Regions from separate parts of the Pseudomonas sp. DF5 genome, predicted to be linked through region 2. Evidence: predicted binding sites of a transcription regulator. Region 2 holds the regulator's gene; each other region holds the start of a gene.
What was found. The regulator FliA, encoded in region 2, starts transcription of late flagellar genes. The targets are predictions, from matches to a motif close to CTAAAGTTTNNNNNNNNNNNGCCGNTAA.

Region 1: AC30D7_RS00770 (methyl-accepting chemotaxis protein) is a predicted target of FliA. The motif match lies at 4,575-4,602, and genes of this name have one in related genera.
Region 3: motA (flagellar motor stator protein MotA) is a predicted target of FliA. The motif match lies at 6,018-6,045, and genes of this name have one in related genera.

Annotation. Positions count from the first base shown of each region.
Region 1 is NZ_JBYVYM010000001.1:155,685-163,491, reverse strand. Features, by position in the region: gene rep (DNA helicase Rep) at 1-17, opposite strand, end outside; gene AC30D7_RS00785 (putative bifunctional diguanylate cyclase/phosphodiesterase) at 280-1,944, shown strand; gene AC30D7_RS00780 (NorM family multidrug efflux MATE transporter) at 2,049-3,446, opposite strand; gene AC30D7_RS00775 (LysR substrate-binding domain-containing protein) at 3,604-4,524, shown strand; gene AC30D7_RS00770 (methyl-accepting chemotaxis protein) at 4,710-6,686, shown strand; gene AC30D7_RS00765 (aldose 1-epimerase family protein) at 6,869-7,807, shown strand, end outside.
Region 2 is NZ_JBYVYM010000016.1:44,334-52,140, forward strand. Features, by position in the region: gene flhA (flagellar biosynthesis protein FlhA) at 1-1,117, shown strand, start outside; gene flhF (flagellar biosynthesis GTPase FlhF) at 1,129-2,454, shown strand; gene fleN (flagellar synthesis regulator FleN) at 2,571-3,401, shown strand; gene fliA (RNA polymerase sigma factor FliA) at 3,398-4,138, shown strand; gene AC30D7_RS16265 (chemotaxis response regulator CheY) at 4,306-4,677, shown strand; gene AC30D7_RS16270 (protein phosphatase CheZ) at 4,699-5,487, shown strand; gene AC30D7_RS16275 (chemotaxis protein CheA) at 5,525-7,798, shown strand.
Region 3 is NZ_JBYVYM010000006.1:9,963-17,769, forward strand. Features, by position in the region: gene serB (phosphoserine phosphatase SerB) at 1-581, shown strand, start outside; gene AC30D7_RS07395 (cyclic-di-GMP receptor FimW-related protein) at 698-2,488, opposite strand; gene asd (archaetidylserine decarboxylase) at 2,624-3,484, opposite strand; gene rhdA (thiosulfate sulfurtransferase) at 3,503-4,318, opposite strand; gene AC30D7_RS07410 (HDOD domain-containing protein) at 4,415-5,947, opposite strand; gene motA (flagellar motor stator protein MotA) at 6,114-6,965, shown strand; gene motB (flagellar motor protein MotB) at 6,969-7,807, shown strand, end outside.

The DNA.
Region 1 (7,807 bases), on a different contig from region 2:
GGATTGAGTCGGGACATACGAAATCAGGGAGTCATCAGCGAAATGGGCCGGCATTTTAACAGGCTCAGCGAATTGTGCTGCTCTCTCCGACTTGTGACGCAACACGCGATCTCTATTTGCCGGTTTTGATACTTTCACGCAGGATGCGCAGTGAATTCGCGTCTAATGTACGTATTCAAGACTCGAAGTCGTGATTGATAACCGATGTCATTTGGTCATTGGTTACCCGAGCGGCATAATGCCCGCCGCCTACATCTTTGCAGAGTCTAGGGAGCTAGCTTGTCTACGCCTGTCGAACCCTTGCGTTTGCTGCTACTGGCCGAAGAGCCAGCATGGGCGGCGTTGTTGCGCGAGTGTCTGGCTCCGATGGGGAGCTCAGCGGTGCTGCTTAGCGCGCCGAGCTGGGAGTCGGTCAGCAACCTGTTCGATGACAACCGCAGCGCGGTGTTGTTGACGATTCCTGCTCTGCAGCCGGCCCCCGGCCGTTGCAGCCTGCCGACGGTGTTGCTGCTCGAACACGAGCCGCTGGCGCCGCCCGATGGCGTGAGCGACTGGTTGGTGCGCAATCTGCTGGATCCCGGCATGTTGCGCCGCTGCCTGCGCCATGTGCGTGAGCGCGGCGTACTGGAAAACACCTTGCAGCGCCTGGCCGAACAGGATCCGCTGACCGGCATCGCCAACCGTCAGGGTTTTCAGACCTTGCTGGCGGCGCGTCTGGCGGACAACGATGGCCGCGGCCTGGCCCTCGGTCACCTCGACCTCGACAATTTTCGACACGCCAACGACGCCCTCGGCCATCAGGCTGGCGATCGGTTGATCCTGCAGGTGGTCTCGCGGCTGAAAAGCCAGCTGGAGGCCGGCGATCAACTGGCGCGGCTGGGCAGCGATGAATTCGCCCTGCTGATCGACACCCGTCGCGCTCCTCAGCGCGCCGAATGGATGGCCGAACGGATTACCGAAGCCTTGTCCGAACCCTACTGGATCGACGGCGAAAGCCTGTTGATCGGTTCCAGCCTCGGCATTGCTCACGCCCGGGCGCAGGCCGGCGCCGACCCGCTGATGTGGCACGCGCACATCGCCATGCAGCAGGCCAAGAGCACTCAGGGCTGCACCTTTCACATCTTCAACGAACGGATCAATCGCAATGCCCGCAGCATCGCCGACCTTGAAAGCGAGCTGCGCCGGGCCTTACGCCGCGATGAGCTGGAGTTGCATTACCAGCCGCGCCTGAACCTCGAGGACGGCCAGATCGTCGGCCTCGAAGCCTTGGTGCGCTGGCGTCATGGCGAGCGTGGCTTGCTGGCCCCCAGCGAATTCGTGCCGCTGGCCGAGCAGAGCGGCTTGATCGTACCGCTGGGTTACTGGGTGATTTCCCGGGCCTTGCGGGACATGCAGGCGTTGCGCGAGCGGGGGCTGCCGGCGCTGCACATGGCGATCAACCTGTCGTTCCGGCAGTTTCAGGACAGCCAGTTACTGTCGACATTGAGCCGGCTGATTGCCGAGCGTGGCGTCGAGGCGCAATGGCTGGAGTTCGAACTGACCGAAACGGCAGTGATGCGTCGCAGCGATCTGGTCAAGCAGACCATGGACGCCCTGGGACGCCTCGGCGTGCGCTTCTCGCTGGACGATTTCGGCACCGGGTTCTCTTCGTTCGTGCACCTCAACAGCCTGCCGATCGCCTTGCTGAAGGTCGACAAGAGCTTTGTCGGCGGCATGGAAGAGCGGGAAGAGAATCGCAAACTGGTGCATGCCATGATCAACCTGGCGCACAACCTCAACCTCGAAGTGGTTGCCGAAGGGGTGGAAACACCGGAGCAGCTGGATTTGTTGCGCGGGTTTGGTTGCGATCAGGTGCAGGGGTATCTGATCAGCAAGCCATTGCCGTTGGCGGAATTGGTTGAGTATTTGACCTTCGGCTCCAGCCAGCAGGCTGTGCTGGCTTAACAACGTACCGTAGGAGCGAGGCTTGCCCGCGAAGGCGGAGTGTCAGTCGATATTGTTGTTAACTGACACTCCGCCTTCGCGGGCACGCCTCGCTCCTACAGGGTTTAGTCAGGCTGGGTGATTTGGAAGCTCGGCTGTGACGATGGCTCGCGCCGAATCATTCGAGTCATCTTCCACTCAAACGCCAGCGTCAGGCTCACCGCCGCACACGCCAGCCCCAGGGCCAATCCCCACCAAACGCCCGTCGGCCCCCAGTTCAGATGGAAGGCCATCCACCAGGCGGCCGGCGCACCAATCAGCCAATAGCAGCCCAAACCCACCAGGAACGTGGTCTTGGCATCCTTGAGTCCGCGGATGCAGCCCATGGCAATGGTTTGCGTGCCGTCGAACAGCTCGAACCACGCCGCCACCGCCAACAAGCTCACGGCCAGTTCGATGACCGGGCGAAACGCCGGGTCGTTGTGGTCGAGGAACAAGCCGATCAACTGATTCGGCAGCAGCCAGAAGACCATCGCAAACCCCAGCATCGACACCGCCCCGAAGGCGATCCCGACCCGTCCGGCCAGCCGCGCATCCATCAATTGCCCGGCGCCGTAATGCTGGCCGATGCGCATGGTGATCGCGTAGGAAAGCCCCGCCGGAACCATGAACGCCACCGAGACGATCTGCAGGGCGATCTGGTGCGCTGCCAATTGCGTACTGCCCATGGTGCCCATGCACAGCGCGGCGAAGGCAAACAGGCCGACTTCCACCGCATAGGTGCCGCCAATCGGCAGGCCCAGGCGCCACAGTTCTTTCAAATACTGACGATTGGGTCGCGACAGACCCTGGCGCAACGGATAAGCGTCATAGGCCGGGTGCCGACGAATGTGCAGTGCGAGCGCCAGCGCCATGAGGTTGGCGACGATCGCCGTGACCAGGCCGATGCCCATCAGGCCCAATTTCGGCAGGCCGAACATGCCGGTGATCAAGGCATAGTTGAGCAGGAAGTTGGCCACGGTGCCGCCTAGGCTGATGACCATCACCGGCGTCGCCCGGCCGATGGCGCTGGTGAAGCCGCGCAGTGCCATGAAACTCAGGTAGCCGGGCAGGGCGAACGGCAGAATCAGCAGAAACTGGCCGGCCGCCTGGACGTTGGTTGCGGTCTGGCCGAACAACAGCAACACCGGTTTGAGGTTCCACAGCAGCAGACCCGCCACCAGCGCCATCAACCAGGCCAGCCACAAACCGGCCTGGGTCAGCCTTGCCGCGCCAATGATGTCGCCCGCGCCCTGACGGATCGCCACCAGGGTGCCGACCGCCGCGATCACGCCGATGCAGAAGATCGACACGAACGAATACGTCGCCGCGCCCAGACCGCCGCCGGCCAGCGCCTCGGGACTCAGGCGCGCCATCATCAAGGTGTCGGTGAGGACCATCAACATGTGCGCCAACTGCGAGGCAATCAACGGCCCCGCCAGCCGCAGGATGGCCCAGAGTTCAATACGCGCTGGATGCTGCATGATCATCACGCTCGATTGTCAAAGAGAACAGGAAGCGTCGATTCTCGGCGCTCTGCGGGGTTTCCACAAAGGGATAAAAAGGATGGGTGGCATGATTAAAACTCATGCTTGGGACTTTCTGATAAGTTGAGGCAACCGCGCTATAGGAGCTTTCCGAATGTCTCGTCGTCTTCCTCCCTTGTATGCCCTTCGAGCATTCGAAGCGGCGGCGCGGCATAGCTCGTTCACCCGCGCCGCCGAAGAATTATCGATCACGCAAAGTGCGGTCAGCCGGCACATTCGTACGCTCGAAGAGCATTTCGCCTGTCGGCTGTTTCATCGCAGCGGGCGCAACCTGCAACTGACCGAGTCAGCGCGGCTGATCCTGCCGGGCATTCGCGAAGGCTTCACCGCCCTTGAGCGGGCCTGCAACACCTTGCGCGCCGAAGACGACATCCTGCGCATGAAAGCCCCGTCGACCCTGACCATGCGTTGGCTGTTGGCGCGGCTCAGTCGCTTTCGGCATTTGCGCCCGGGGAACGAGGTGCAATTGACCAGCGCCTGGATGGACGTCGATACGGTGGACTTCAACCACGAACCCTTCGACTGCGCCGTCATCCTCAGCAACGGGCATTTTCCACCGGACTGGGAGACGACTTTGCTGTTCCCCGAAGAGTTGATTCCGGTGGGCGCGCCGAATCTGCTGAAGGATCAACCGTGGGACGTTGCGCGCCTGGCCAGCACCGAACTGCTGCACCCGACGCCGGACCGCCGTGACTGGCGCAACTGGCTGGAGCGCATGGGCCTGAGCGATCAGGTCTCGCTCAAGGGCGGGCAGGTGTTCGACACCCTGGAACTGGGCATGATCGCTGCCGCCCGTGGCTACGGCGTGTCCATGGGTGATTTGCTGATGGTGGCGGAGGATGTCGCCCAAGGACGCCTGAGTTTGCCGTGGCCGACGGCCGTCGCCAGTGGTGAGAATTATTACCTGGTGTGGCCGAAAACCCGCCCGGGAGGTGAACGTTTGCGCCGGCTCAGCGATTTCCTGCAAGGCGAAGTCCGGGCTATGGAATTACCGGATGTCGAGCGCCTGGGCTGAATCGATGGAGCCGCTGCAATGGCGGCCTTGAGCCATATCCCCGTTAATCACTCAAGTATTCGGCTTTGCCGCCGAAAATCTGCTGATGGAACCTTCGTGCCAGGCTCCACGTTTTCCCCACTATCAGAAATTTAGCCGAGTGCGACGGGATCAGGATGATCCGGCCCACTGGGTCAGGAGCTGTCATGTCTCAACCTCGTGCTCGGATTGCCTCACAGCTGGGTCTTGCGCTTGCCGTGATACTGGCGATTGTCATCAGCGGCAGCACCGTGTTTGCCCTGCGCTCGCTGGACGCCGCCAACCTCGCCACCCGCGAAGAGCACCTGGCCAGCGAGGCGCGGCTGCTGGCCGATCAGCTGAGCACGTTCCACGGCACGTTGCGTGAAAGTACCCAGCGCCTGAGCGGCCTGTTCGAGAAGCGCTTCAGCGCCGGTCTGAGCGTGCACCCGGATGAGCCGGTGACCGTGGCGGGTGTGCAGACTCCGGGCCTGCACCTGGGTGGCGAAGTGTTGAACAACAACTTCAAGGAAGTGGATGAGTTCAAGCAAATGACTGCCGGCGTTGCGACGCTGTTCGTGCGCAGTGGCGAAGACTTCATTCGGGTCAGCACGTCCCTGAGCAAACAGGACGGCACCCGGGCCATCGGCACATTGCTGGATCACGCTCACCCGGCTTATGCGCGCTTGATGGCCGGCCAGAGCTACGTCGGTCGTGCTTTGCTCTTTGAACGGTCCTACATGACTCAGTACACCCCCGTACGCGACAGCGGCGGTAAGGTGATTGCCGTGCTGTTCGTAGGTTTCGATTACACCGACGCCCAGAACGCCCAGTTCGAAAACCTCAAGCGCTTCCGCATCGGCCAGACTGGCTCCCTGGCGCTGCTCGATGAGCAGAACAAATGGCTGGTGCCGATCGCCGGTGCGCAAGCATTGGACGTAGCTGTCCCGGCCATCGTCGGTCTGGCCAAGACACCGGGCAAGGGCGATTTCTGGAGCGACAAGTCGCAAGACTTCTACAGCATTGCCGTGCCGTTCGAAGGCGGCCCATGGTCGGTGGTGGCGAGCATGCCGAAAGCGGAAATCCGCGCGGTGACCTGGAGCGTCGGCATTCGCCTGGCCATCGGCAGTCTGCTGGCGATGTTGCTGGCGGTGGGTTCGGCGGTCTGGTTGTTGCGCAGCAAACTGGCGCCGCTGGGGGATCTGGTGCGTCAGGCCGAAGCCTTGGGTGCCGGTGATTTGAGCGTGCGCCTGAATGTGTCGAGCAACGACGAAATCGGTCAGTTGGCCCGCGCTTTCAACCAGATGAGCCAGGCTTTGTCGACCATGGTCGAGCACATTCGTAGAGCCTCGGAAGAGGTCAACAGCCGCGCCCAGGCGTTGTCTGGCTTGTCCGGTGGTGCCTATGAAGGGATGGAGCAGCAGTCCGGCGAGATCACCAGCATGGCCGGCGCCGTGGAAGAGTTCAGCGCCACCTCGTTGAACATTGCCGACAACATGGGCAACACCCAGCGCCTGGCGCAGGAAAACGCACAGCAAACTCAGATCGGTCGTACGTCGATGGACGAAGCGTCCTCGTCCCTGGAACAAATCGCTGGTGCGCTGAACAGCACCGCGACGGTGATCAACACCTTGGGTCAGCGTTCCCAGGAAATCGGCGGCATTGTCGGGGTGATCACTGCGATCGCCGAGCAAACCAATTTGCTGGCGCTCAACGCCGCCATTGAAGCCGCCCGTGCCGGTGAACAAGGTCGTGGGTTTGCGGTGGTTGCCGATGAGGTGCGCAACCTGGCCTCACGTACTCGCCAGGCCACTGATGAAATTTCCGGGATGATCCAAAGTATCCAGCAGGAAACCGGCAACGCGATCAGCACCATGGAGCAGGGTAACGTGCTGATGCAGGAAGGCTTGTCGCGCAACGCCAACGTCGCCTCAGCCCTGGCGCGGATCGATGAGCAAAGCCGCTCTGCCGGTCAGCAGTTCGCCGCCATCACCACCGCGACCCATGAACAAAGCAGCACCGCGACCTTGCTCAGCAGCAACCTGCAAAGCATCGCCCTGGCGAACAGTGAGCAGCGGGAAGTGGTGTCGAACCTGGCGGTGACTGCCAAAGAGCTGGAGAAGCTCGCGGCGGACTTGCGGCGTGAGGTTGACCGGTTTCGTTGAGGCGCTGCCCAAATCGCCATCGCGAGTAGGCTCGCGATGGCATCAACTCGATTCTGCGCGTTATCCACAAGCCCCGTATCGACGATCATTTGGCATTTGCCGTCGTGATCTCGATTTTTATGCTTGCTGAAACGTTTCTTCAAGTTTATAAAAATGGCACAACTCCAATAAAGGCTGCTGCCATGACCCCGCTCAAACTCTTCGTTGCCCTCAGCGCACTGTCCGCTGCTTCCCACGCCATGGCCTGGGATTACGTCCTGCTCGATACCGACAAAGCCGCCCAGAACTGGCAGATCACCAGCCAGCAACTCGGGGTAAAAACCGCCAAACCCTTCTCCGTAACCCTGCGCACCTTGCACGGCGGTCGGCAGGAGGGTGTCAGCATCGTCGACATCGATAACGGCACGATGAAACTCTCGGTGGTGCCGACTCGCGGCATGAACGTGCTGCAAGCTTCGGTCGGCAATGTGCGCATGGGCTGGGATTCGCCGGTCAAGGAAGTGGTCAACCCGTCCTTCATCGAACTCAACGGCCGCGGTGGCCTGGGCTGGCTGGAAGGTTTCAATGAACTGGTCACCCGCTGCGGCTACGAATGGGTCGGCCATCCCGGCATGGACAATGGCGAGCTGCTGACCCTGCACGGTCGCGCCGCCAACATCCCGGCCAACAAAGTCACCCTGCACATTGATGAAAAACCGCCATACGCCATCAGTCTGCGCGGTGAACTGAAAGAGCAGGCATTCAAGAAAGTCGACTTCTCCGTCGCGACCGAACTGGTCACCGACCCCGGCAGCGTTGTGTTCGCCCTCAACGACACTCTGACCAACAACGGTGATTATCCGAAGGAATACCAAGCGCTGTATCACAGCAACTTCAGCACCCCGTTCCTGGAACAGGGCGCCCGCTTCGCCGCGCCGGTGAAGCAGGTGTCGCCGTTCAACGACAAAGCCAAGGGCGATTTGCCGGACTGGCAAACCTACCGCGCACCGACCAAGGACTACGACGAAACGGTTTACAACGTGGTGCCGTATGCCGATGCCAAGGGCGATACGTTGACCGTGCTGCATAACAAGGCCGGCAGCCTGGGTGTCTCGGTCGGCTTCAACACTCAAACACTGCCG
Region 2 (7,807 bases):
CCTGCAAGAGGTCAAGCGTCAGCAGGAGTTGCTGCCGTCACCGGCCCGGGCTCAGGAAACCAAGGAGCTTGGCTGGGATGACGTGACGCCGATCGACATGATTGGCCTGGAAGTGGGCTACCGCCTGATTCCGCTGGTGGATCGCAACCAGGGTGGGCAGTTGCTGGCGCGGATCAAGGGGGTGCGTAAAAAGCTCTCCCAGGACCTGGGCTTCCTGATGCCGACTGTGCATATCCGTGACAACCTCGACCTGGCGCCTAGCGCCTATCGCCTGACCCTGATGGGCGTGATCCTGGCTGAAGCGGAGATTTACCCGGAGCGCGAACTGGCGATCAACCCGGGTCAGGTCTACGGCACGCTCAATGGCATCACCGCCAAAGATCCGGCTTTTGGCCTGGAAGCGGTGTGGATCGAAATCAGCCAGCGTGCCCAGGCGCAATCCCTCGGTTACACCGTGGTCGATGCCAGTACGGTGGTGGCGACCCACTTGAACCAGATTCTGTACAAGCACTCCAGCGAGCTGATCGGCCACGAAGAAGTCCAGCAACTCATGCAATTGCTGGCCAAAAGCTCACCGAAGCTGGCCGAAGAGCTGGTGCCGGGGGTGGTTTCGCTGTCGCAACTGCTCAAAGTCTTGCAGGCGTTGCTGGCCGAACAGGTGCCGGTGCGGGACATCCGCAGCATCGCCGAAGCCATCGCGAACAACGCCGCCAAGAGTCAAGATACCGCCGCTTTGGTGGCCGCAGTGCGCGTCGGCGTATCCCGTGCAATCGTGCAAAGCATTGTAGGCACTGAGTCGGAGCTGCCTGTGATCACCTTGGAACCAAGGTTGGAACAAATATTGCTCAATAGTCTTCAGAAGGCAGGACAAGGCTCGGAAGAGGGCGTTCTGCTGGAGCCAAGCATGGCGGAAAAACTGCAACGCTCGTTGATCGATGCGGCGCAGCGTCAGGAAATGCAAGGTCAGCCGGTGATTCTGCTGGTGGCCGGTCCGGTTCGCGCGATGCTCTCGCGATTCGGTCGGCTGGCAGTGCCGGGTTTGCACGTGTTGGCTTACCAGGAAATTCCTGACAACAAGCAAGTGACCATCGTTGCGACAGTAGGGCCCAACGGCTGAGGTAGTGGTTTATGCAAGTTAAGCGTTTTTTCGCCGCCGATATGCGTCAGGCCATGAAACTGGTTCGTGATGAGCTGGGCGCTGATGCCGCCATCATTGGCAATCGCCGGATCGCCGGCGGTGTCGAGCTGACGGCTGCCCTGGATTACAAATTGTCGGCGCTGGCCCCGCGTGTTCCGAACATGGAACTCGAGGATGAGCTGCGCAAGACCCAGTCGCGGATCGTCACCGCCCAGGCCGAACTGAGCCTGCGCGGCGATGGCGAGAGCGACAAGACCACCAATCGCCAGTTGTTCGCCGGCCTGCCGTTGACCGCCGCCGAACCGCTGATCGAACCGGCGCTCGCCGAACCTCGGCGTCCGGCCCCCGCGCCTGCTGCGGCGACCGGTGTCGATCCGCGCGCCTTCGATTCGATGCGTTTCGAGCTCAACAGCCTGCGTGAACTGATGGAAGTGCAGCTTGGCTCGCTGGCCTGGAATCAGCTGCAAGGCAGCCGTCCGGCCCAGGCCAACCTCTGGCGTCGCCTGCAACGCATCGGCTTGTCCGGCCCGTTGTCGCGCGATCTGCTGGCGCTGATTACCGACATTGGAGAGCCTCGTCAGGCCTGGCGCATGTTGCTCGCGCACCTGGCGCGGATGATCGCCACCCCGGAAGTCGAGCCGCTGGAAGAGGGCGGGGTGATTGCCATGGTCGGCCCGGCCGGCATGGGCAAGACCACCACACTGGCCAAGCTCGCCGCCCGTTACGTGCTCAAGTACGGCGCGCAGAACATCGCGCTGGTGAGCATGGACAGCTATCGCATCGGTGCCCAGGAACAGCTCAAGACACTGGGCCGGATCCTCAATGTGTCGGTGACCCACGTCGACCCGGGCCAGTCCCTGGTGCAGGCGCTGGAGCCGCTGCTGCGCAAACGCGTGGTGCTGATCGATACCGCCGGCCTGCAGGCCAGCGATCCGGCACTGCGGATGCAGCTCGAAAGTCTGGCCGGGCGCGGCATCAAATCAAAAAATTATCTGGTCCTGGCAACCACCAGCCAGAAACAGGTTCTAACCGCCGCTTATCACAGTTACAAACGCTGCGGCCTCGCCGGCTGCATCCTGACTAAACTGGATGAAACGGCAAGCCTCGGCGAGGTGCTGAGCCTGGCTATCAGCCATGAGTTGCCGGTGGCTTACCTGACCGATGGTCCGCGGATTCCGGATGATTTGCATCTGCCGCGTCGTCATCAGTTGGTCAGCCGCGCCGTTAGCGTACAAATGCAGGAAGAACCCAGCGAAGAAGCCATGGCTGACATGTTCGCTGATATTTACCACAGCCCGACCAAGCAGGTTGGCTGAGGTACTAATGAACATTTTTTGTACCTACATCGATGGTCTGCCATGCATTGTTCAGTCGCTGAACGCGCAGCCAGTAATGTGGCCTCCGTCTATGCAAGACAAGGTAAAGAAATAACATGGGCAGCATGCATCCCGTACAGGTGATCGCGGTGACCGGCGGCAAAGGTGGCGTCGGGAAGACTAACGTGTCAGTGAACTTGTCCCTGGCTCTAGCTGAACTCGGCCGGCGCGTCATGCTGCTGGATGCCGATCTGGGGCTGGCGAACGTCGACGTTCTGTTGGGACTGACACCCAAACGCACGCTGGCCGACGTGATCGAAGGCCGCTGTGAGCTGCGCGACGTGCTGTTGCAAGGGCCCGGTGGTATCCGCATCGTTCCGGCCGCCTCCGGCACCCAGAGCATGGTTCATCTGAGCCCGGCCCAGCATGCCGGCCTGATCCAGGCATTCAGCGACATCGGCGACAACCTCGACGTATTGGTGATCGACACCGCTGCGGGCATTGGTGACTCGGTAGTCAGCTTCGTGCGCGCTGCGCAGGAAGTCTTGCTGGTGGTGTGCGACGAGCCGACCTCGATCACCGACGCCTACGCGCTGATCAAACTGCTTAACCGCGACTACGGCATGAACCGCTTCCGCGTCCTGGCCAACATGGCGCAGAGCCCGCAGGAAGGCCGCAACCTGTTCGCCAAGTTGACCAAGGTCACAGATCGCTTCCTCGACGTCGCCTTACAATACGTCGGTGCGGTGCCTTACGACGAAAGCGTGCGCAAGGCCGTGCAGAAGCAACGCGCGGTGTATGAAGCCTTTCCGCGTTCCAAGTGCGCCTTGGCGTTCAAGGCCATTGCGCAGAAAGTCGATACCTGGCCACTGCCGGCCAACCCGCGTGGGCACCTGGAATTTTTCGTCGAGCGCCTCGTGCAACAAACGGCAGGACCCGTGCTATGACAGCCAGCGGTTACAACCTCTACAAGAAATCGGCACGTGACGCGCAGTACGAGCTGATCGAGCGTTACGCGCCACTGGTCAAACGCATTGCCTACCACTTGCTGGCGCGTCTGCCGGCCAGTGTCCAGGTCGAAGACCTGATCCAGGCCGGGATGATCGGCCTGCTTGAAGTATCAACCAAATATGACGCCAGCAAAGGCGCGAGTTTCGAGACGTACGCGGGCATTCGAATCCGCGGCGCGATGCTCGATGAAGTGCGCAAGGGGGACTGGGCGCCACGTTCGGTCCACCGCAATACCCGCATGGTCAGCGACGCGATTCGCTCGATTGAAGCTAAAACCGGCCGTGACGCTAAAGATCACGAAGTTGCGGCCGAACTCCAATTGAGTCTCGACGATTATTACGGGATTTTGAACGACACCCTGGGCAGCCGGTTATTCAGTTTCGACGATCTGTTGCAGGACGGCGAACACGAAGGGCTGCATGAGGATGGCGCGAGTGCTCATCTCGAGCCGTCACGCGATCTGGAAGATGAACGCTTCCAGGCGGCGCTGGCGGACGCGATTGCCAATTTGCCGGAGCGTGAGCGACTGGTGTTGGCGCTGTACTACGACGAAGAGTTGAATCTCAAGGAAATCGGTGAGGTCCTGGGGGTCAGTGAATCTCGGGTCAGCCAGTTACACAGCCAGTGCGCGGCCCGTTTGCGGGGGCGTTTGGGGGAGTGGCGAGCGCGCTGAAGGCAGTGTGGGGACACTGCGAATGGAGCTGGTGGGGTGTTGAACCGTACCGGTCTCGATCTGTTGTGCTCCAGACAGTCATTGAGTGCTTTGCCGGATTGATTGAAATGGCGCGTCCAGGTGCTGGGCGCGTTTAAGACTGCTTGGAGGTCGAATTGGACAAGAACATGAAAATCCTCATCGTTGATGACTTCTCAACGATGCGGCGGATCATAAAAAACCTGTTGCGTGACCTTGGGTTCACCAACACGGTCGAGGCTGACGATGGCACCACTGCCATTCCGGTTCTCAACAGCGGAAGCATCGACTTTCTGGTAACGGACTGGAACATGCCTGGCATGACCGGTATCGATCTGCTGCGTCACGTGCGCGCCGATGAAAAGCTCAAGCATCTGCCAGTGCTGATGGTGACTGCCGAAGCCAAGCGCGAGCAAATCATCGAAGCGGCCCAGGCCGGTGTTAACGGCTATGTGGTCAAACCCTTCACAGCCCAGGCGTTGAAAGAAAAAATCGAGAAGATTTTCGAACGCATCGGCTGATGTACTGCGCACGGGGGAGCTATGGAGCATAACGAATCTTCACAGGGCGATTTCGAGTCGACCCTGAAAAAACACGCGGTCGAACTGGTCGAAAGCCTTGAAAAAGGCAGGTTCGGCGACGCTGTGCAACTGATCCATGAGCTCAACCAGACCCGTGACCGCGGCCTGTATCAGGAAGTGGGCAAGCTCACCCGCGAGCTGCATAGCGCGATCGTCAATTTTCAGATTGACCCGCACATGCCGCAAGCCGAGGAAGTGTCTCAGATCACGGATGCCACCGAGCGCCTGTCCTATGTGGTCAAGCTGACCGAGGCCGCGGCCAACCGCACCATGGACCTGGTGGAAAACGCCACGCCGCTGATCAACAGCCTGAGCGATGAAGCCCAGGCGCTGAGCACGGATTGGGGACGGTTCATGCGTCGCGAAGTAGGGGCTGAAGAGTTCCGCGAGCTGGCCCGGCGGGTCGACGGTTTCCTGACACGCAGCAGTGAGGACAACCGCACGGTGTCGAGCAACCTGAACGACATTCTGCTGGCCCAGGATTACCAGGACCTCACCGGTCAGGTGATCAAGCGTGTGACCCAACTGGTCACCGAAGTTGAAAGCAACCTGCTCAAGCTCGTACTCATGGCCAGTCAGGTAGACCGCTTTGCGGGTATCGAACATGACCGTGAAGCGATGCTGGCTGAAAAAGATCCACAAAAACATCTCTCTCAGGGTGAAGGTCCGCAGATTCATGCCGATAAAAGAGAAGACGTTGTGTCCGGTCAGGACGATGTGGACGATTTGCTATCCAGTCTTGGATTTTAGTTTTCTGGGTTTTTAGACCTGTAGGAGCACCCCCTTAATGAGCTTCGGCGCCGATGAAGAGATCCTTCAGGATTTCCTGGTTGAGGCCGGCGAGATTCTAGAGCAACTGTCCGAGCAGCTGGTCGAGCTGGAAAGCCGACCTGATGATGCGGACTTGCTCAATGCAATTTTTCGCGGTTTTCACACTGTAAAAGGGGGCGCCGGCTTCCTCCAGCTCAACGAGCTGGTGGAGTGCTGTCACATCGCCGAGAACGTGTTCGACATCCTGCGCAAGGGTGAGCGTCGCGTCGACTCGGAACTGATGGACGTGGTTCTCGAAGCGCTGGACGCGGTGAACAGCATGTTCAGCGAAGTCCGCGAACGCAGCCCGATCACGGCTGCCACGCCTGAATTACTCGCGGCGCTGGCCCGCCTGGCCGAGCCGCAAACGGCTGATGAAGCCGCACCGGCGCCGGTCGCTGAAGTGGTTGAAGCTTCGGTCGCTGAAAGCGAATCGGGCGACATTACCGATAACGAATTCGAACAACTGCTGGACTCGCTGAACGCCGTCAAGGCCCAGGCCGAGGCGCCCGTAGCGGCTGCGCAGCCTGTTTCGCAGCCTGCCGCCGATGCAGCCGCCAGTGACGAAATCACCGATGCCGAGTTCGAGTCGTTGCTCGATCAACTGCACGGCAAAGGCCAGTTCGCCGCCGATGCAGTGGCCGCAGCGCCTGCTGCACCGGCTGCTCCGAAAGCCGCCGGCGACAGCTCCGACATCACCGACGACGAGTTCGAAGCACTGCTCGACCAGTTGCATGGCAAAGGCAACTTTGCGGTCGATGCGCTGGAATCGGCAATCGCTTCGGCGCCAGCCCCGGCTGCGCCAACCGCCGCTGCGGCCGGTAGCGATCTGATCTCCGATCATGAATTCGAATCGCTGCTCGACGAATTGCATGGCAAGGGCAAGTTCACTGAAGTGGGCACTGCTTCTGCTGTTGCTTCGGTAGCGACTCCGGTTGCCAAGGCGCCAGCACCTGTGGCCAAGGCACCCGAGCCAAAAGCCCCCGAGCCCAAAGCAGAAGCACCGAAGCCTGCTGCCGCTGCTGCACCGGCGCCTGCTCGTGCCCCGGCCGCGCCGCCGGCGGAAAAACCGACCAGCGAAGCCGAGACCACCGTGCGGGTCGACACCGCGCGTCTCGACGAAATCATGAACATGGTCGGCGAGTTGGTACTGGTCCGTAACCGCTTGGTCCGTCTGGGTCTCAACAGCGGCGACGAAGCCATGTCCAAGGCCGTGTCGAACCTCGACGTGGTCACGGCCGACCTGCAAACCGCGGTCATGAAGACCCGGATGCAACCAATCAAGAAAGTCTTCGGGCGCTTTCCGCGTCTGGTTCGCGACCTGGCTCGCCAGCTCAAGAAAGAGATCAACCTGGAACTGGTCGGCGAAGAAACCGACCTCGACAAGAACCTCGTCGAGGCCCTGGCCGACCCGTTGGTCCACTTGGTGCGCAACTCGGTCGACCACGGTATCGAAGAGCCGGCTGATCGCGAAGCGATGGGCAAGCCTCGCAGCGGCAAAGTGATCCTGTCCGCAGAACAGGAAGGCGACCACATCCTGCTGTCCATCTCCGATGACGGCAAGGGCATGGACGCAGACGTTTTGCGCGGTATCGCCGTGAAAAAAGGATTGATGGACAAGGATGCGGCGGACCGTCTCAGCGAGTCCGATTGCTTCAACCTGATCTTCGCGCCGGGCTTCTCGACCAAGACCGAGATCTCCGACGTGTCCGGTCGTGGCGTGGGCATGGACGTGGTGAAAACCAAGATCGCCCAGCTCAACGGCACCATCAATATCTACTCGACCAAGGGCAAAGGCTCGAAGATCGTCATCAAGGTCCCGTTGACCCTGGCGATCATGCCGACGCTGATGGTCATGCTCGGCAACCAGGCGTTCGCGTTCCCGCTGGTGAACGTCAACGAGATTTTCCACCTCGACCTGTCGCGCACCAACGTGGTGGACGGCCAGGAAGTGGTGATCGTGCGGGACAAGGCGCTGCCCTTGTTCTACCTCAAGCGCTGGCTGGTCAGCTCCGCCGCTCACGAAGAGCAGCGCGAGGGCCATGTGGTGATCCTTTCGGTGGGCACTCAACGGATCGGCTTCGTCGTCGATCAGTTGGTGGGCCAGGAAGAGGTGGTCATCAAGCCATTGGGCAAAATGCTCCAGGGAACCCCGGGCATGTCCGGCGCCACCATCACCGGTGACGGCCGCATTGCTCTGATTCTCGATGTCCCGAGCATGCTCAAGCGTTACGCCGCACGGCGTATTTGATTCTGGGGG
Region 3 (7,807 bases), on a different contig from region 2:
AGGCCGCCGGTGTGGGCGATCAGGTGTCCGCGATCACTGAGCGAGCGATGGCCGGCGAGCTGGATTTCCGTGCCAGCTTCAAGGAACGCCTGGCCTTGCTGCAAGGACTGGACGTCAGCGTGCTGGACTCCATCGGTGCTTCCCTGCGCCTGACCGAAGGCGCCGAAACCCTGTTCGCCGAACTCAAGCGCCTGGGCTACAAGACCGCGATTCTGTCGGGCGGCTTCACCTACTTCGCCAAGCAACTGCAGGCCAAGCTGGGCATCGACTACGTGTTCGCCAACGAGCTGGAAGTGGTCGATGGCAAAGTCACTGGTGTGGCGGTCGAGCCGATTGTCGATGCGCAACGCAAAGCTGATCTGCTGCGTGAGCTGGCGCACAAGGAAGGTTTGCGCCTGGAACAGACGATTGCCGTCGGTGACGGTGCCAACGACCTGCCGATGCTGGCGATTGCCGGTCTGGGTGTGGCGTTCCGTGCGAAGCCGCTGGTCAAGCAATCGGCGAAGCAGGCGATTTCCACGCTTGGGCTGGATGGCGTGCTGTATCTGCTGGGCTTCCGGGATCGCGACGGGCAGCTCTGAGTTTTGCATTGACTGACAGGGCCTCTTCGCGAGCAAGCCCGCTCCCACAGATCACACGATCAATGTGGGAGCGGGCTTGCTCGCGAAGGGCGCGCCGCGGTTTTACAGACTTACGCTCACAGCGACTTCCACAACGAATCAAACTCTTGCGCTACCCCGACCACGCCGCCTTGCGCGGCGTTTTCGTTAGTGGCTGCTTCCAGCGAACGGTAGGCAAACTGGTTGAAGCTGTTGGTGCCCGTCATCCGTTGCTCCAACTCAGCCCGGCGTTCCTGGCCGTTGGTGTTGATCAACACCTGATTCCCCTCCTGGAACGGCAGGCGCGGCGTGAGCAGGGTGGCCGGCAGGTCGATGGCGCTGATGGCGGGCAGCAACAGCCCGCGCAAGTATTGGCTGTGTTCATCGCTGGAACGCAACAATTGTAGACCGCAGGGTTCGGCGTAGGGGGCAACTTGCTCGATACCCATCTGCGTGCCGCCGCCTCGTACTTGACGAATCCAGCGCACCACGGCAACGCTCCAGCCCTGGCCGGCGACATCCTCGATGCCGACCATTTCGCCGGCCTGCAACTCGGCGGGCACCGCGCCGGGCCAGGCCAGGCAATAACCGCCAGGGCTGTGATTGATCACCGATAGCGCATAGGTCGGGAAATGCTGCTGGCGGTCGGATGCCTCGAGGCTGTCGTCGCTCTGGAGGTGCGGGTATTCAATCTCTTCGTAGGGCAGCAGAGACTCCGCCGTGCCATGAGGGGTGGCATCGAAGGCCTGGTTCCACTGGTCTTTGGTGCGTCCGGCCGGTTCGGCAGCCGAGAACGTTGCGGGACGGGTGCCAGGTTTTTTCAGGATGTCACTGAACGAGCGTTGCCCGCCGAGATAAAAGTGCAATGCACTCATCCCCACGCACAAGGTCAATGTGCCGTGACCGACGGTACGTTGGAAACCGCGCTCGGCGGCCTGGCCCCAGGCGGCATACAGGTGTTGCAGCGTGTCCAGATTCAGCCCCATCGGAACCGGCAATGGCGATCCCTTGTCGGCCGACTGCTGCAGATGGATTTCGATGGCCGTGACCAGCGGCTGTGGGTCGATCCCCAGCAAACGCTCCTGTTGTTCGGGCAGGAACTTGGAGCGGTAACGCGGGCCGGTATCGAGATCCGGGGCGACGGCGAACAGTCCGTTGTCCGGTGTGTCTGGTTGCAGTTTGATCCACTGGCTCCAGGGTTCCAATACCTCGGCGAGCCGGGCGATCTGATTCTGGCGCAGCTGATTGCAGCGTGAAGCCCCCAGTAGGAGGGCGACGACATAGGTTTGTTCGATGCTCAGCTTTTGCGTCTGGCTGGCCAGTTCATCATGCACGCTCAAATTCTGCAGTTGGAACTGACAGCCAATCCGATACAGCTGATGCAGTTCCAGCCATAGGCTTTCGGGGGCTGGACAATAGAGCTCAGTGGCGCGGATCAATGCTCCGTTCAGGCAATGGATGGCTCGTTGCAACGCCTGGGTCAGCAGCGGCGCACGGTCTTTGCTGAAGCGCGGTGCGATGCGGATGACAATCTGTTTGTAGCCAATCGCCAAGTGGCTCTGCAGCGCCTGGCAAAGGTTGGCAACCTTGCGCGAGCGTTCGTCGAGCACAATGGCCTGATGCAGGAAATGCCGTTCCAGGTGCTTGCAGACGTAATACACCTCGGGTCGCAGCATTTCGAGCAATTGCAGGCGATTGTCGCTGGGTGTGAGCAGTTGGTTGAGTTCGCTCAAGCCTTGATACAGCTGGCGAGCGGTTTCGCCGATGTTGGCTTTGGGCAGGTTGGCGATCCAGCGCTTGAGGTCGCGAGGCGTGGCTTCGCAAAAAGACAGGCGCGACTGCGTCGGGATCGGTGCGCGTAGCAGCAGGACAGGATTGGTGTCATTCATGCCGTGGACAAACTCCGACCGGGAAATGGGCAACGAATGACTTTGACTGTAGCAGCTATGAACGCTGGAGGAGGGGGCGCAGCGGGAGGAGGTGTTCGCCCCCACGATAGATGTGCGTGGGGGCGAATCGACGGATCAGGCTGCTGGCAAGCCGATGCCCTGGCCCATTTGCACTGGCGAAAGGGCACCCAACCCTTCAGCCCATTTCACTTGATCCGGCCCAAACAGCACGACCGCCGTAGAGCCGAGCTTGAAACGACCCAGCTCCGCACCTTTCTCCAGATGGATTGGTGCACGGGCTGCTTCGTCGTAGCGGAAGGTTTTCAGTTCGCGCTTGGGTGGCGTGACCAGACCTGCCCAGACGGTTTCGATCGACGCCACAATCATCGCGCCCACCAGCACCACGGCCATCGGCCCGCGCTCGGTATCGAAAATGCACGCTACCCGCTCGTTGCGGGCAAACAGTTCCGGCACGTTTTCAGCGGTGGTCTGGTTGACCGAGAAGATGCGGCCAGGAATGTAGACCATCTCGCGCAGGGTGCCGGCCAGTGGCATGTGCACGCGGTGGTAGTCTTTCGGCGACAGGTAAATGGTGGCGAAATCACCGCCCATGAAGGGGGCTGCGTTGGCTGCGTCGCCACCCAGCAGTTCCAGCACGCTGAAGCTGTGGCCCTTGGCCTGGAAAACGCGACCGTGTTCGATCGGGCCGAGCTGGCTGACGGCGCCGTCGGCCGGGCTGAGGATCGCGCCTGGAGTTTGATCCAGCGGGCGAGCACCGTCCTTCAAGGCGCGGGTAAAGAAAGCATTGAAGTGCTCGTAAGCCGTCAGGTCCTCGACCAGCGCCTGGGACATGTCCACCTGATAACGCTTGGCGAACCAGGCGGTAAAGGCGTTCTTGAACCAGCGCACGCGGCATTCGGCAATGCAGCCGGCCAGTCGCGAGAGCAAATGATGGGGCAGCAGGTATTGGCTGAGGATAAACAAACGCTTATTCATTAACTGTCCTTGAAAAACTTAAATCTCAACGGGCGTGTCAGGGTGGTTGCCCCATTCGCCCCAGGAGCCGGCGTAGCCTTTGACCCGCGGATAACCGAGCGCCTTGGCCACCAGATAGGTGAAGCCAGAACGATGGTGTGTCTGGCAGTGGGTAATGACTTCTTTGTCTTTGGTAATGCCGAGTTGTTCCAGGATTCTCGGCATGTCGGTGCGGATACGCAGGTTGCGTGCCTGATCCATGCCGGCGGTCCATTCGAAATTGACCGCGCCGGGAATGTGCCCGCCCTTGGCCGCCAACACTTTCTCGCCGGAGTATTCCTGCGGGCCACGTGCGTCCCAGATCGCCAGGTCCGCGGCGCCGAGACGGCTTTGCAGGTATTCGCGGGTGGCGGTGGGTTCGTCGTGCAAGGTCAACGCAACCGGGCCGCCGACCGGGGCCGGGATCTGGATCGACATGGGCGAGCCTTCTGCCAGCCAGGCCGTCAGGCCGCCGTCGAGGTAGTGGTACTTCTTGTGGCCGATGACATCAAGCAGCCAGATAAAGCGCCCGGCCCAACCGCCTCCTTCATCGTCGTAAACGACGTAGACCGCATCGGGGTTGTGCCCCAGTTCGCCGAACAATGTTTCAAGCGCAGCGTGGGTCGGCAGCAGACCCGGCGCAGGCGCCTGACCCAGCTGAGTGCGTTTTGGATCGACAAAGCGTGCACCGGGGATATGCCCTGCGGCATAGCGGGCGCTGCTGGTCAGGTCTACCAGAATCAGTTCGCGGGAGTCGAGACGCGGGAGCAGGTCGCTCGGTTCGATCACCAGCGCCAAGCCAGAGAAGTCAGACATGTGAGGTCTCCAGAGCACAAAGGGGAGGATTGTAGCGCAGCGTCATGGGGGCCTGTTATCAGTTATTTTGGGGCGGGAAATAACTGAAAACAGGCCCTAGCGGTGGCTAAAGCTGTGCAGGGCCTTTTCGATGCATTGAGCGGTTTTGCCGAACGCCTGCACGGTGATTTCCGAGAACGGCCCGCCGCCCTGATCCGCCACCACGATCATGATCACCCGGCCGTTGTTGACCAGTGAGCGCAGCAGCAGGTGTTCGCCACTGAACTGGTTACGCAGGCTGGCTGGCAGCAGGGCCGAGAACTGTGCATTGTTGGCTGGCGTCAGGCGCACCTGGGCCTGTTGCGCGAGCAGGCGTTGCAGCACGGTGCTCTGGCTGACCACCAGGTTCAGGCCGGCCACTTCCTTGGGCAACCCGGCGGTCTGGTGCACACGCAAATTGGCGTGCGTGCGGTCGGCCATCAGAATCATCACCCGCCGCATGCCGCACGCAACCAGAGCGTCCCGGGCCGATGTGGTCAAGTGCATGGCATTGGTGAAGCGGCTCGGCTCCACCAGCAATTCGGCGCATTGCTTGCGCCACTTCGCCAGGTCTTCGGCGGTCGGCGCCGGGGCGGGCAGCAAACCGGCATGAACGCGGTGCGCACCCGGTGGCCAGATCAGTGATTCGGCCGGGTGCCAGAGGTCCGGCATGGCGTGTTGGCGAGCGCTGTTGGCAGCCTGCTGGTGCAATTGTTGCTGCACCTCATCCATCGGCATTTGCAGGTAAAGGCTGGTCAGGTATTGCCAGCGCTCGCAGTGGGGACTGTCCCAGGCCTGTTGTGCCGCCAGCGCCAGACCGTTGGCCAGCAGCACGGTATTGGCGGGCTGATTGAGCCAGCGGCGCAACGTAGGGTCGTCATCGAGACGGTTTTGTTGGCGCAATGGGTGATCGCTGTCGCGCGCGATACGCAGGACTTTCACCAGCTCACGTTGCTCGCTGCGCAGCAACCGATAACCTTGCTGCACCCAGATCGGCAGACGCCAGACGTCCACCAGTGCCAGGCAGATTTCCAACAGGCGAACACCGAATAATTGCTTCTCGACTTTGCGTGCCGATTCGCCTTTATGGATGACCCGCAGCTCCCACTCTTCGAGCAGCTGCGGATGGGTCAATGCCATGGGCCAAAGCGGCGAGAGAAATAGCAAGCTGCCCCAGTGGATGTCCTGCCACAGTCGCGCCAGACGACTGGCGAAAAAACCGTTGGCCTGTTGAGTGGCGTGCTGGCTGATCAGTTGAAGCTGGCGCAGGGCGACGGGGATCTGCGATTGGGGTTCGGCGGGCAGGCGCTCGAGCAATTCTTCGGTGCGTTTCAAACCGAGGCGATTGATCGCCACCTCGAGGTTTTCAGCAGGCTCGGTCATGCTGCCATGGGTGTGGCGGTTGGCTTCGCGAATCACGCTCAAGGCCAGGGCCGGGCTTTCCTGCATCAGTTCAGCGATGTCGCGCAGCGAGCTGCGGTTATCGCGGATAGCTTTGCAGACCCGATCATGACTGGCTTGCGGTACCGGCAGGCGCACGCCATCGAGAAGCTTGACCCAGCCTTCAAGCGTGGTTGGTATTGGCGTTGGGACGTTCGTTTCGTTAGCCATGTCTGGACGCGATCATCGTCTGCTTTACCTATGCCCTGAACGGGTCAAATTAGCTTTTCGCCTTAACTGGCTATAGTCTGGCGCAGTTTTGCCGATAAGTAGAAGAAGAGATTTTTTAACTTCCGAATATGACCTTGAACCCGACTCAGTAAGTGCTCTCCTACCTATGGCTAAAATTATCGGCATCATCGTCGTATTCGCGAGCGTGCTCGGCGGATACGTGCTTTCCCACGGCAAGATTGCCGCCCTCATCCAGCCTTTCGAGGTGATGATTATCGGTGGCGCGGCCCTTGGCGCCTTCCTGCAGGCAAACCCCGGTCACATGACGATGCACGTGCTCAAGAAGTCCTTGGGCATGTTCAGTTCGCGTTTCAACCACACCTTCTACCTGGAAGTGCTGGGGCTGATTTACGAGATTCTCAACAAGAGTCGTCGCGAAGGCATGATGGCGATCGAAGGCGACATCGAAGATGCCGCCGCGAGCCCGATTTTCGCCAAGTACCCGGCGGTTCTGAAAGATGAACGCATGACCGCGTACATCTGCGATTACCTGCGCATCATGTCCTCCGGCAACATGGCTCCCCATGAGCTGGAAGGCCTGTTCGACATGGAACTCTACAGCCTCAAGGAAGACCTCGAGCACCCGTCCCATGCAGTGAACGGCATCGCCGATGCCATGCCCGGTTTCGGTATCGTCGCGGCAGTATTGGGGATCGTGGTGACCATGGCATCCCTGGGCGAAGGCGACCAGAAATCCATCGGTCTGCACGTGGGTGCGGCACTGGTCGGTACCTTCTTCGGTATTCTCGCGGCCTACGGTTTCTTTGGCCCGCTGGCCCACTCCCTGGCTCACGATGCCAAGGAAGAACTGAACGTCTACGAAGCCATCAAGGCCTCGCTGGTGGCTTCGGCCTCCGGGATGCCGCCGTCGCTGGCGGTGGAATTCGGCCGCAAGGTTCTGTACCCGGCGCACCGTCCTAGCTTCGCTGAGCTGGAACAAGCGGTTCGCGGTCGTTAAGTCATGGAAAATAACCAGCCGATAATCATCAAGCGCGTCAAGCGCATCGCCGGAGGGCATCACGGGGGCGCCTGGAAAATCGCCTTCGCGGACTTCGCGACGGCGATGATGGCGTTCTTCCTGGTGTTGTGGCTGCTGTCCACCGCGACGCCTGAACAGAAGATCGCCATCGCCGGTTACTTCAAGGACCCGGTCGGGTTTTCCGAAAGCGGTACGCCGTACATCATCGACCTGGGCGGCACGCCGACCCTGGCGCCGGAGAACACCCTCAACCCGGAGGTGAAATCTCAGCCGCAGCCAGACAAGGTGACCATCGACGCCGAGCAGGTTGAAGGCATGGCCGAGCAGGTCGAGAAGGAACGCCTGGAGTTGTTACTGCAAGAGTTGCAGAACAAGGTCAATGAAAACCCGCAACTGCAGAAATTCAAGGACCAGATTCTCTTCGAGATCACCCAGGACGGTTTGCGCATCCAGATCATGGACGCCGAAAACCGCCCGATGTTCGACTCCGGCAGTGCGCGTCTGAAGCCGTACTTCGAAGACATCCTGCTGGCCATGGCCGACACCATCAAAGCGGTGCCGAACAAGATCAGCATCAGCGGTCACACCGATGCCAAGCCGTACTCGGGCACCGGCGATTTCGGCAACTGGGAACTCTCGGCCAACCGTGCCAACGCGGCTCGTCGTGCGTTGGTTGCCGGCAGCTACCCGGACGCACAAGTGGCGCGCGTCGTGGGCTATGCCTCGTCGGCACTGTTCGACCGGGAGAACCCGTTCAACCCGGTCAACCGCCGGATCGACATCGTGGTGCTGACCAAGAAAGCCCAGCGAGCCATCGAAGG